2 regions of the Pseudomonas sp. Irchel s3b5 genome follow, and region 1 is predicted to be linked to the other one. Evidence: predicted binding sites of a transcription regulator. Region 1 holds the regulator's gene; the other holds the start of a gene.
What was found. Region 1 encodes sigma-54, which starts transcription at its own class of promoters, with help from an activator protein. Its sites were predicted from a motif close to ANTGGCATNNANNTTGCTNT; they were not measured.
Positions count from the first base shown of each region.

Region 2: the regulator sigma-54 is predicted to act here: its motif matches at 5,015-5,034, upstream of glnA (glutamate--ammonia ligase).

Region 1 is NZ_FYDY01000007.1:124,331-130,681, forward strand. Features, by position in the region: gene CKW15_RS10460 (superoxide dismutase) at 1-453, shown strand, start outside; gene CKW15_RS10465 (ZIP family metal transporter) at 483-1,376, shown strand; gene CKW15_RS10470 (HPr family phosphocarrier protein) at 1,545-1,817, opposite strand; gene rapZ (RNase adapter RapZ) at 1,833-2,690, opposite strand; gene ptsN (PTS IIA-like nitrogen regulatory protein PtsN) at 2,693-3,157, opposite strand; gene hpf (ribosome hibernation-promoting factor, HPF/YfiA family) at 3,170-3,478, opposite strand; gene CKW15_RS10490 (RNA polymerase factor sigma-54) at 3,553-5,046, opposite strand; gene lptB (LPS export ABC transporter ATP-binding protein) at 5,233-5,958, opposite strand; gene lptA (lipopolysaccharide transport periplasmic protein LptA) at 5,958-6,351, opposite strand, start outside.
Region 2 is NZ_FYDY01000003.1:251,138-257,488, forward strand. Features, by position in the region: gene ntrC (nitrogen regulation protein NR(I)) at 10-1,446, opposite strand; gene glnL (nitrogen regulation protein NR(II)) at 1,443-2,528, opposite strand; gene CKW15_RS05125 (DUF4124 domain-containing protein) at 2,802-3,311, opposite strand; gene glnA (glutamate--ammonia ligase) at 3,510-4,916, opposite strand; gene thiI (tRNA uracil 4-sulfurtransferase ThiI) at 5,249-6,351, shown strand, end outside.

The sequences.
Region 1 (6,351 bases):
GAAAAGCTGGTGGCTGCGGTGCAGCAATTGCCCGAGAAGCTCCGCGCTGCAGTGATCAACCAGGGCGGCGGTCATGCCAATCATTCGCTATTCTGGGAAGTCATGGCACCTCACGGCGGCGGAAAACCTGAAGGTGTACTGGCCAATGCCATCGAAGAGCAACTGGGCGGCCTGGACAGTTTCAAAGATGCTTTCACCAAAGCGGCATTGACTCGCTTCGGAAGCGGTTGGGCGTGGCTGAGCGTGACCCCGCAAAAGACGCTGGTGGTGGAAAGCAGTGGCAACCAGGACAGCCCCTTGATGAACGGCAACACGCCGATTCTTGGCCTGGATGTCTGGGAACATGCCTATTACTTGCAGTACCAGAACCGCCGCCCGGAATACATCAGTGCGTTTTACAACGTGATCAACTGGCCGGAAGTTGCTGCTCGCTATCAGGCCGCACTGGTTTAAGTCTTTTATAAAACTATCCAAGGCTGACTATGGGCACTGAAACATTGGCGACCGGCAGTGGACGGATGTTTCGTTACGCGTTTGGATCGTTGTTACTGCTGGCCGGCATGAGTTTGCTGGTTGCGCACGGGCTGGAATGGCTCGATCTGGAGCCGAAGCTGTCGCGGGCGTTGCAGGGCGGTGCGATCTGCGCCCTCGGCACAGCGCTTGGGGCGGTGCCGGTACTGGTGATCCGGCGCATGCCCCTGGCACTCAGCGATTCATTGCTGGGCTTCGGTGCCGGGGTCATGCTGGCGGCGACAGCGTTCTCGCTGATCGTGCCTGGCATTGCGGCGGCGGAAAAGCTAGGCATGAGTCCGTTTGCAGCCAGCGGCCTGATCAGTCTTGGCATCATGCTCGGCGCATTCGGCCTGTTTCTGGTGGATCGCAAAGTGTCAGGGGCATCGCCGGAAATGCTCAATGGTAGCGTCGAACATCCGATCATTCCGCCAAGGATCTGGTTGTTCGTGTTCGCGATCATTGCCCATAACATTCCCGAAGGCATGGCGGTGGGCGTTTCGGCCGGAGGTGGTATGCCGGATGCCGACAGTCTGGCGATGGGCATTGCCTTGCAGGATGTGCCGGAAGGGTTGGTGATTGCCTTGGTTCTGGCCGGTGCCGGCATGTCGCGGTTCAAGGCATTCCTGATCGGCGCTGCTTCAGGTCTGGTCGAGCCAGTTTTCGCACTGTTGTGCGCATGGCTGGTGAGTCTGGCCGAGTTGCTGCTGCCTTTGGGGTTGGCGCTGGCAGCGGGGGCGATGCTTTTGGTGGTCACTCACGAAATCATTCCCGAATCGCGCAGGCACGGCCACGACAAGCTGGCCAGCCTTGGATTGTTGATCGGGTTTTGTTTGATGATGGTGATGGATACGGCGTTGGCTTGATTTGCTGTGTGGCGAGGGAGCTTGCTCCCGTTCGGCTGCGAAGTAGTCGTGAAATCAGCACGCGCGGAGTATCTGGTGCATTGCGATGACAGGCGTTGGGGCCGCTTCGCGTCCCGGCGGGAGCAAGCTCCCTCGCCACAAAGTCACCGGGAAAGAATTCGGTAGCGGTTATTCGCCTTCGTCGAAGAAGTTGTTGATCAATGCCACCAGCGCGTCCAGCGCTTCCTGTTCCTGCTCGCCTTCCGTGCTCAAATGAATGGTGGTGCCCTTGCCAGCGGCGAGCATCATCATGGCCATGATACTTTTGCCGTCGACCATCGATTGGGGGGTGCGTCCGGCTCTGATCTGGCAAGGGAACTGGCCAGCAATACCGACGAATTTTGCAGAAGCGCGGGCATGCAAACCCAGCTTGTTGATGATTTCGATTTCCAGAGCAGGCATCGCGATGTGAATCCTTTAGCTGAGGTCGCGGTGGCGGACCTGGACGTTCTTCAGGGTTTGTTGCAGGGCTTTGCCCAAGCGTTCGGTCAGGTAGACGGAACGGTGATGTCCGCCAGTGCAACCAATGGCAATGGTCACGTAGGCGCGGTTACTGGCGGCAAAACGAGGGAGCCACTTTAGCAGGTATGTGGAAATGTCCTGGAACATCTCTTCGACATCTGGCTGTGCCGCCAGATAATCGGCAACCGGCTGATCGAGGCCGGATTGTTCTCTCAGTTCCGGCTTCCAGTAGGGATTGGGCAGGCAACGTACGTCGAACACCAGGTCAGCGTCTACCGGCATACCGCGCTTGAACCCGAACGACTCCACCAGAAATGCCGTGCCGGGTTCCGGCTGGTTCAAAAGGCGCAATTTGATCGAGTCGCGCAGTTGATACAAATTCAGGCTGGTGGTGTTTATCTTGAGGTCGGCGAGGTCGGCGATGGGGCCGAGCAAGACGCTTTCAACGTTGATTGCTTCGGCGAGCGAACGATTGGCGTTGCTCAGCGGGTGACGTCGACGGGTTTCGGAAAAGCGCTTGAGCAACGTTTCTTCATCGGCGTCCAGGTACAAAATATCGCACTGGATATGCCGGCCGCGGACTTCTTCGAGGAGATCGGGAAAACGTGAGAGATGACTGGGCAGGTTGCGTGCGTCAATGGACACGGCAACCAGCGGTTGAGACAGCTCAGTATGAACAAGTGCGCGCTCGGCAAGCTCCGGCAACAACCCGGCAGGGAGGTTGTCGATGCAATAGTATCCGTTGTCCTCGAGAACGGCGAGGGCGGTACTTTTACCTGAGCCGGAGCGACCGCTGACGATGATCAAACGCATGATTAATGACCGTTTTGCTCGTCCAGGACGACCTGGTACAAGGCTTCATTACTCGGGGCGCTGCGCAGTTTTTCGCGCACTTCCTTGCGGTCGAGCATGCTGGCGATCTGTCGTAACAGTTCCAGGTGAGCATCGGTGGCGGCTTCCGGGACCAACAGCACGAAGAGCAGGTCAACCGGGGCGCCATCAATAGCGTCGAAATCAATAGGTGCGTCCAGGTGCATCAAGGCACTGATGGGCGACACGCAACCTTTGAGGCGGCAGTGAGGAATGGCGATGCCGTTGCCAAAACCGGTAGAACCGAGTTTTTCACGGGCAATCAATGCCTCGAAGACATCTTGCATCTCCAGATCCGGCACTTCGCGATGGATGAGGTTGGCAATTTGTTCGAGGGCTTTCTTTTTACTGCCGCCCGGCACGTTCACCAAAGAACGGCCGGGGGTCAGGATGTTTTCAAGTCGGATCATGGGTTGGGAGTGTTAACGACCGGTTGCGCCCTGAAGGAGGCTCTGGGTCTTTTCCTTATGCTTTTTGAGTTGGCGATCCAGCTTGTCGGTGAGTGAGTCGATCGCCGCATACATGTCGTCATGCTCAGCGTTTGCGACCACTTCACTGCCGGGAATATGCAGGGTGGCTTCGATTTTCTGCTTCAGCTTCTCGACCGTCATCGTGACTTGCACGTTGGTGATCTTGTCGAAATGTCGCTCCAATCGTTCGAGTTTTTCGCCGATGTAGGTGCGAAGAGGTTCGGTCACTTCCAGTTGGTGTCCACTGATGTTGACTTGCATACAGCTTCTCCTTCGTTGCCAGTGCATAAAGCGGTAGATCAGATGATCTACCACTGGAACGCTGTGGCGTGGCTCTACATCAACCGCTTACGTTCGCTCGAAGGCGCGATCCCGAGGGATTCGCGGTACTTGGCGACGGTGCGGCGAGCCACCTGAATGCCTTGTGCCTCCAGTAAACCAGCGATCTTGCTGTCACTCAACGGCTTTTTCTGATTTTCCGCGGCAACCAGTTTTTTGATGATCGCGCGGATCGCCGTAGACGAGCATTCGCCGCCTTCGGAGGTACTGACGTGGCTGGAGAAAAAGTATTTCAGCTCATAGATACCCCGTGGGGTATGCATGAATTTCTGGGTGGTTACCCGTGAAATCGTCGACTCGTGCATGCCCACCGCTTCGGCAATGTCATGCAGGACCAATGGCTTCATGGCTTCGTCGCCGTACTCCAGAAAGCCGCGCTGGTGTTCGACGATCTGGGTAGCGACTTTCATCAGGGTTTCGTTGCGGCTCTGCAGGCTCTTGATGAACCAGCGGGCCTCCTGCAACTGATTGCGCATGAAGGTGTTGTCGGCGCTGGTGTCGGCGCGGCGTACGAAGCCTGCGTACTGGGCATTGACCCGAAGCCGAGGTACCGACTCCTGATTGAGTTCGACCAGCCAGCGCTCGTTGTCCTTGCGTACGATGACGTCAGGCACGACGTACTCGGCTTCGGTGGACTCGATTTGTGAACCGGGGCGCGGATTAAGGCTCTGGACCAGTTCGATCACCTGGCGCAGTTCGTCTTCCTTGAGCTTCATGCGACGCATGAGCTGGCTGTAATCTCGGCCGCCAAGCAAATCGATGTAGTCGGTGACCAGCCGTTTGGCTTCGGCCAGCCAAGGTGTTTTGGCAGGCAGCTGACGCAATTGCAGCAGCAGGCATTCGCCCAGGTTGCGGGCGCCGATGCCGGCCGGTTCGAATTGCTGGATGCGGTGCAGGACCGCTTCGATTTCGTCCAGCTCAATGTCCAGTTCCGGATCGAACGCTTCGAGGATTTCCTCAAGGGTTTCGTCCAGATAGCCCTGATTATTGATGCAATCGATCAGGGTGACGGCGATCAGGCGATCGGTGTCAGACATCGGCGCCAGGTTCAATTGCCACAGCAAATGGCTTTGCAGGCTTTCGCCGGCCGATGTGCGGGTAGTGAAATCCCACTCATCATCATCGTTGCTGGGCAGGCTGCTGGCGCTGGTCTGGTAAACGTCTTCCCAGGCGGTATCGACAGGGAGTTCGTTGGGGATGCGTTCGTTCCAGTCACCTTCCTCGAGGTTATCGACGGTCGGTGCGCTCTCCTGGTAGGAGGGTTCCTGGATATCGGTGTTGGGCTTTTGTTCGGTGTTGTCGGCCAAGGGGTCGGCGTTGTCGAAGTCGTCGCCTTCTTCCTGGCGTTCGAGCATCGGATTGGACTCCAGGGCCTCCTGGATTTCCTGTTGCAGGTCCAGGGTCGACAATTGGAGCAGGCGGATGGCCTGTTGCAGCTGAGGTGTCATCGTCAGCTGCTGGCCCATTCTCAAGACTAGCGATGGTTTCATGGCAGGGGCTTAACACCTTATTCGCCGGCGCACATGCGCCATCCACTACAGGGCGCCGAGGCGCCAAACTTAAGCAAGTTATATGCCTGAATCAGAGGCCTTTGCCTAGACCGCTGTAACAATAAAAACGAAAACCTTTGTCGATATGTCGGTCGGCGCCCGTGCGCAAACCAGCGAGCGCAGTCATTACAGGCGGAATTCGTGCCCCAGGTAAACTTCCTTGACCAGATCGTTGGCCAGGATCGTTTCTGCGTCACCTTCGGCAATCAGCTGGCCATCATTGACGATATAGGCCGTTTCGCAGATGTCCAGGGTTTCACGGACGTTGTGGTCGGTGATCAGTACGCCAATGCCTTTGGCCTTGAGGTGATAGATGATCTGTTTGATATCGCCCACCGAGATCGGGTCCACGCCGGCGAAGGGTTCATCGAGGAGAATGAATTTCGGATTGGTGGCCAGTGCGCGGGCGATTTCCACGCGGCGACGTTCACCGCCGGACAGGCTCATGCCCAGGTTGTCGCGAATGTGGCTGATGTGGAATTCCTGAAGCAGGCTTTCCAGTTCCTTGCGACGACCTGCCTTGTCGAGTTCCTTGCGGGTCTCGAGGATCGCCATGATGTTGTCGGCCACCGAGAGCTTGCGGAAAATCGACGCTTCTTGCGGCAGATAACCGATGCCGGCCTTCGCACGACCGTGCATCGGCTGGTGGCTGACGTCCAGGTCGTCGATCAGAACGCGACCCTGGTCGGCCTGCACCAGGCCGACGATCATGTAGAAGCAGGTGGTCTTGCCGGCGCCGTTCGGGCCGAGCAGGCCGACGATCTGGCCGCTGTCGATGGACAGGCTGACGTCACGCACGACCTGGCGACTCTTGTAGGCCTTGGCCAGGTGCTGAGCTTTCAGAGTTGCCATTACTGGGCCTTCTGCTCGTCAGTTTTCTTTTTCGGCTGAATCACCATGTCGATGCGTGGGCGCGACTCGGTGACTTTGCTGCCGGTGGCGCGACCGGCGCTGGCCAGCTTCTTGTTTGTGTCGTAGACGATTTTTTCGCCTTGGGTGATGTTGCCATCCTTGTCGATGACTTTGGCGCGGTCGATCAGCACGACGCGGTCTTGCGAGGCGTGGTACTGGATGGTCACGCCATAACCCTGAACAGGTTTCGTATCGCCAGCGGTTTGCAGTTGCTCGAAGTAGGCGAGGTTGCCCACGGAGGTCACTACATCGATATCGCCGGCCGGGGTGCGGGTCATGGTCACTTTGTTGCCGGTGACCTTCATCGAGCCCTGGGTGATGATCACATCGCCC
Region 2 (6,351 bases), on a different contig from region 1:
AAGACGAACCTAGCCCTCATCCCCCTCATCCTCATCCCCGCCATCCACCTTCATCCCCAGTTCCTTGATCTTGCGCGTCAGGGTGTTGCGGCCCCAGCCCAGCAGAACGGCGGCATCGCGACGGCGACCGGCGGTGTGCTTGAGGGCGGTCTCGATCATGATCCGCTCGAAGGCCGGCACGGCACTGTCGAGCAAGCTCGATTGACCGCGAGCCAGCGCCTGATCGGCCCACTGACGCAGCGCCTGTTCCCAGTTGGTCACGGGCGCCGAATCCTGAGGCAGGCTCAGCAGCTCTGGCGGCAAATCGCCGATGTGCACTTCGCGACCCGAAGCCATCACCGTGATCCAGCGGCAGGTGTTCTCCAGCTGGCGCACGTTGCCCGGCCATGGCAGGTTTTTCAGGTATTCCTCGGTCTCGCTTTTCAGCAGCTTCGGCTCGACGGCCAGCTCCTGGGCGGCACGGCTGAGGAAGTGCTTGGCCAGGGTCGGGATGTCTTCGCGACGGTCCGACAGGCGTGGAATGTGGATGCGGATCACGTTCAGACGGTGGAACAAGTCCTCACGGAATTTTCCGGCATGCACCAGGGTTTCCAGATTCTGGTGGGTCGCGGCGATGATGCGCACATCGACCTTCACCGGCACATGACCGCCAACGCGGTAGAACTCGCCGTCGGCCAGTACGCGCAGCAAGCGGGTTTGAGTGTCGGCCGGCATGTCGCCGATTTCATCGAGGAACAGCGTGCCGCCATCGGCTTGCTCGAAACGCCCGCGACGCAGATTGGCCGCGCCGGTGAACGCGCCTTTCTCGTGGCCGAACAGTTCGGACTCCATCAGGTCTTTGGGGATCGCCGCCATGTTCAGGGCAATGAACGGCGAAGCGGCGCGAGGGCTGTGTCGATGCAGGGCGTGGGCCACCAGTTCTTTACCGGTACCCGATTCGCCGTTGATCAGCACAGTGATGTTGGAATGGCTCAAGCGCCCGATGGCGCGAAACACTTCCTGCATCGCCGGTGCTTCGCCGATGATTTCCGGGGTGCGGGTCAGGGTAGGGACCACTTCCAGACCCTGTTGCTCCTGGGCGTGCTGGTTGGCGCGCTTGACCAGGGAAACCGCTTCGTCGACATCGAACGGCTTTGGCAGGTACTCGAATGCGCCGCCCTGATAGGACGCGACAGCGCTGTCCAGATCCGAGTGGGCCGTCATGATGATCACCGGCAGCCGTGGGTGCGATTCGCGAATCCGCGCCAGAAGGTCCAGGCCGCTGGCGCCGGGCATGCGGATGTCGGAGATGATCACATCCGGTTGCTGGCGCGCCAGGCGGCTCATCACGCCATCGGCGCTGTCGAAGCTTTGCGTCGTCATGCCTTCCTGTTGCAAGGCTTTTTCCAGGACCCAGCGGATAGAACGGTCGTCATCGACGATCCACACGGTTTCACTACGGCTCATGTCGATGTGGCTCCTTGTTCCAGTGGCAGAAAGATCGAGAAGGTGGTGTGGCCTGGATGGCTGTCACATTCGATCAGGCCCTGGTGCTGGCTGATGATGTTCTGGGTGATGGCCAGGCCGAGCCCGGTACCGTCCGGGCGTCCGCTGACCATGGGGAAGAAAATGGTTTCCTGGAGTTCAGCAGGAATGCCTGGGCCGTTGTCGATGATCTCGATCTTGGTCACCAGGCGATGGCGCACATGGCCGATGGTGAACTGGCGCATGGCGCGGGTGCGCAGGCTGATGCGGCCCAGGCGCAACTCGTTCTGGCTGCTGATGGCCTGCATTGCGTTGCGCACGATGTTCAATACGGCCTGGATCATTTGTTCGCGGTCGATCAGGACGTCGGGAATGCTCGGATCGTAATCACGCACCAATGTGATGCGCCCCTGGCTTTCAGCCTCGACCAGATGACACACGCGCTCCAGCACTTCGTGAATGTTGCACATCGCCAACGAAGGCAGCTTGTTGGAGCCGAGCATGCGGTCGACCAGGTTACGCAGGCGGTCCGCTTCTTCAATGATGACGTTGGTGTAATCCTTCAGGCTTTCTTCCGGCAGTTCACGGGCCAGCAATTGCGCTGCGCCACGAATCCCGCCCAGTGGATTCTTGATTTCGTGAGCGAGGCCGCGCACCAGCATCTTGCTGGTTTCCTGTTTGGAGAGTTGTGCTTCTTCCTTGGTGATGCGCAGTAAGCGATCCCGGGGATGGACTTCGAGCAGCAACAAAGTGTCGCCATTGCTCAGAATCGGCGTGACCGCGTAATCGACGGTCAGGGTCTGGCCGGTGAGGGCCGTGAGCATGGCTTCGCGCTTGGTGAACGGATGCGCCTGCTCGACGGCCTGACGCAAGGAATTGAGCGCCTCGGTGGATTCGGTGAACAGTTCGCTGATGAACTGCCCATGACTTCGCTGGCCGCTGATGGCCAGCAGCATCTCCGCCGCCGGGTTCATGTACTCAAGGCGCAGTTCCGCGTCGAGCAGAATGGTGGCGGTCGTCAAGTTGTCGAGTAGCAGACGATGCAGTGCGTCACTGATGGTCATTCAGGACCTCTTTTGGAGCAGGGCGCGCGCATGAATAAAGCGCTGATACGGACAAAATGCAAAAACCAAACCAAGGCTCCGAAAAGAAGCGCTAAAGGCCTGAAACAGGCGTTTAACGCTCGGTTGCGTGGCGTTCTGCCGGCTTTTGCGGGTACTTTCGAACCAAAATGGGGTGGAGTTGGGCGGTAGTGCAACCATTCGCACCAATATAGTGCGCAAAGCTGAGCGATGTCAGAAAAGTATCAGGAACGAGGAAAAGCTTGGCGCAGGCCTTCAGCGTTTGTGCACTCGCTGAACGGTGAAGGTGATGGAAGGGCTTTGCTGGATGAGCGTCTCGCCGTCGATTACCTGTACCGCCAGGCTGTGTTCTCCGCGATCAATGTTGACCAGTTGCAGGCTCGGGACATTGCTTGGCTGACCGTAAGGTTGGTTGTCCAGCAGCAGACGCAACCGATGGGGAGCTTGCAGGCGTGGGTTGATCAAGACATTCACCGTGAACGTGCCATTGTTGGCGCGCAGGGCTTCGGTGGTGGGCAGTCCGGTGAGCTCCAGTGTCTCGTAGGCCTTGGGGGGTGGTTTGTTCGCTTGGGTTGGCGCCGGGGAGGTTGGCGTGACCTGGGGTTCAACGGTATTGAGCGGTGGCAGTTCGACCGTTTGAGTCTTCACGCCATCCGGGGGTTGATTGCTGTACGCGGTGTTGCCATTGGCATCCGTGTACTTGTAGATCTGCGCGGTGGCGGGCAATGCGATCAGCAGCAGAATGAAGAGAAGTCCACGACCCATGGAATCGACCGGAAACGAAAGCGTTGGGTTGCAGCATAGGTCAGACGGGGTGGTTATCCCAAGCCGAAAACATTTGGGCAAGATTTAACGAGATGCTCCAGACACCCGAAAAAGCGCCCACAGGAAAATTTGGCAATAAAAAAGGCCTCCCGAAGGAGGCCTCTTTTTTGTCACGCCGCGTGCTGCGGCGCTACCGGATCAGCAGCTGTAGTACAGCTCGTATTCCAGTGGGTGTACGAAGGTGCGTACTTTGATTTCTTCTTCGCTTTTCAGAGCGATGTAAGCGTCGATGAAGTCGTCGGAGAACACGCCGCCTTTGGTCAGGAACGCGCGACCTTTGTCCAGCTCTTCCAGGGCTTCTTTCAGGCTGCCGCAAACTTGTGGGATCTCTTTCGCCTCTTCAGGCGGCAGGTCGTACAGGTTTTTGTCAGCAGCGTCGCCAGGGTGGATCTTGTTCTGGATGCCGTCCAGGCCAGCCATCAACAGTGCGGCGAAGCACAAGTATGGGTTGGCAGCCGGATCCGGGAAGCGGGCTTCGATACGGCGGGCTTTCGGGCTCGACACGTAAGGAATACGGATCGAAGCGGAGCGGTTGCGAGCCGAGTAGGCGAGCATCACTGGCGCTTCGAAGCCTGGAACCAGACGCTTGTAGGAGTTGGTGGCCGGGTTGGTGAAGCCGTTCAGCGCCTTACCGTGCTTGATGATGCCGCCGATGAAGTACAGAGCGGTGTCGGACAGGCCGGCATAACCTTCGCCAGCGAAGGTGTTCTTGCCATCTTTCCAGATGGACATGTGCACGTGCATGCCCGAGCCGTTGTCGCCGTACAGAGGCTTAGGCATGAAGGTCGCGGTGCGGCCGTAAGCGTCAGCAACGTTGTGGACAACGTACTTCAGGGTCTGGGTTTCGTCGGCTTTCTTCACCAGGGTGTTGAACTTGACGCCGATTTCGTTCTGGCCGGCAGTCGCCACTTCGTGGTGGTGAACTTCGACGGTCAGGCCCATTTCTTCCAGTGCGTTGCACATGGAGGTACGGATTTCGTGGTCGTGGTCGAACGGCGGAACCGGGAAGTAGCCGCCTTTGACGCCTGGACGGTGGCCCTTGTTGCCGCCTTCTACGTCCTGGTCGGACATCCACGAACCTTGTTCGGAGTAGATCTTGAACATGGAACCGGAGATGTCGGACTTGAACTTCACTTGGTCGAAGATGAAGAACTCTGGCTCTGGACCAGCGAATACGGTGTCACCGATACCGGTGGCTTTCAGGTGTTCTTCGGCGCGACGGGCGATCGCACGTGGGTCGCGGTCGTAGCCTTGCATGCTCGAAGGTTCGATGATGTCGCAGACCAGGATCAGGGTCGGCTCTTCGGTGAACGGGTCGAGAACGGCAGTGCTGTCGTCCGGCATCAGGATCATGTCGGAAGCTTCGATGCCTTTCCAGCCAGCGATGGAGGAACCGTCGAACATTTTGCCTTCTTCGAAGAAAGCGTCATCCAGCGCGTCGCGAGCCGGCATGGTCACGTGGTGCTGAGTGCCTTTGGTGTCCGTGAAGCGCAGATCAATCCATTTGACGTCATGATCTTTGATGAGTTGAACCGACTTCGACATAGTGTCCTCCGGGGTGGCTTCGGGCTTAGTAATGGATAGCCCTTGGAATGTGGGTGATGCCGGCGCGAATACTCTGCCAAGGCAACCTGCCTCACAAGGGAGCAAATTGCATGCCAGTGCCCCACCATGGGTTTTTTGCCCCAAAAACACGCTTATAAGCCTTCTATACGCGTTAAAGCAGAAAATGGCGCCCTTTAATGTAGCGTCGAATTCAACAAATGACCTGTTTTGGTGCGCGCGAAACCTTCTGCACATTAACTGGTTAAACCTTGAGCAATTTCCGCTATAATCCGCGCCCCCCTTTTTCGGCAGGCCATGCGCGCGCTGTTTCCATGAAATTAATCGTAAAAGTCTTCCCCGAGATCACCATCAAGAGCCGCCCGGTACGGATGCGTTTCATCCGTCAATTGGCCAAGAACATCCGTGCCGTGCTCCGCGATCTGGACCCGGCCGTGGTGGTGAACGGCGTGTGGGACAACCTCGAGCTGGAAACCCGCGTCACCGAGCCCAAGGCCTTGAAGGAGATGACCGAGCGCCTGAGCTGCATGCCGGGCATCGCGCACTTCCTGCAGATCGATGAGTACCCGCTGGGCGATTTCGACGACATCGTTGAAAAGTGCAAGCAGCACTACGGTGATGCGCTGGCCGGGAAGATTTTCTCGGTGCGTTGCAAACGGGCCGGCAAGCACCCATTTAGCTCCATAGACATCGAAAAATATGTCGGCAGCCAGTTGCGCCGTCAGTGTGGTGCCGCCGGGATCGACCTGAAAAAGCCGGAAATCGAAGTCCGGATCGAAGTTCGCGACCAACGGTTGTTTGTGATCCACAGTCAGCACACCGGCATCGGCGGTTATCCGCTGGGAGCACTGGAGCAGACGCTCGTGCTGATGTCCGGTGGCTTCGACTCCACCGTGGCGGCCTACCAGATCATGCGCCGCGGCCTGATGGCCCACTTCTGCTTCTTTAACCTGGGCGGACGGGCCCACGAACTGGGCGTCATGGAAGTCGCGCATTTCATCTGGAAGAAGTACGGCAGCTCTCAACGCGTGCTATTTGTCAGTGTGCCGTTCGAGGAAGTCCTGGGCGAAATTCTCGGCAAAGTCGATAACAGTCATATGGGCGTAGTATTGAAGCGTATGATGTTGCGCGCTTCCTCCCAAATTGCCGATCGACTGCAAATCGAGGCGCTGGTGACGGGTGAGGCGATCTCCCAGGTGTCGAGCCAGACGTTGCCGAACCTGAACGTGATCGACTGTGTGACCGAGAAGCTGGTCTTGCGCCCGCTGATCGCCAGCCACAAGCAGGACATCATCGACCTGGCCAACGAAATCGGCACCGCCGATTTCGCCCGGCACATGCCGGAGTACTGTGGCGTCATTTCGGTCAATCCGAAGACCGCAGCCAAACGCCATCGCGTCGAGCATGAAGAGAAAGA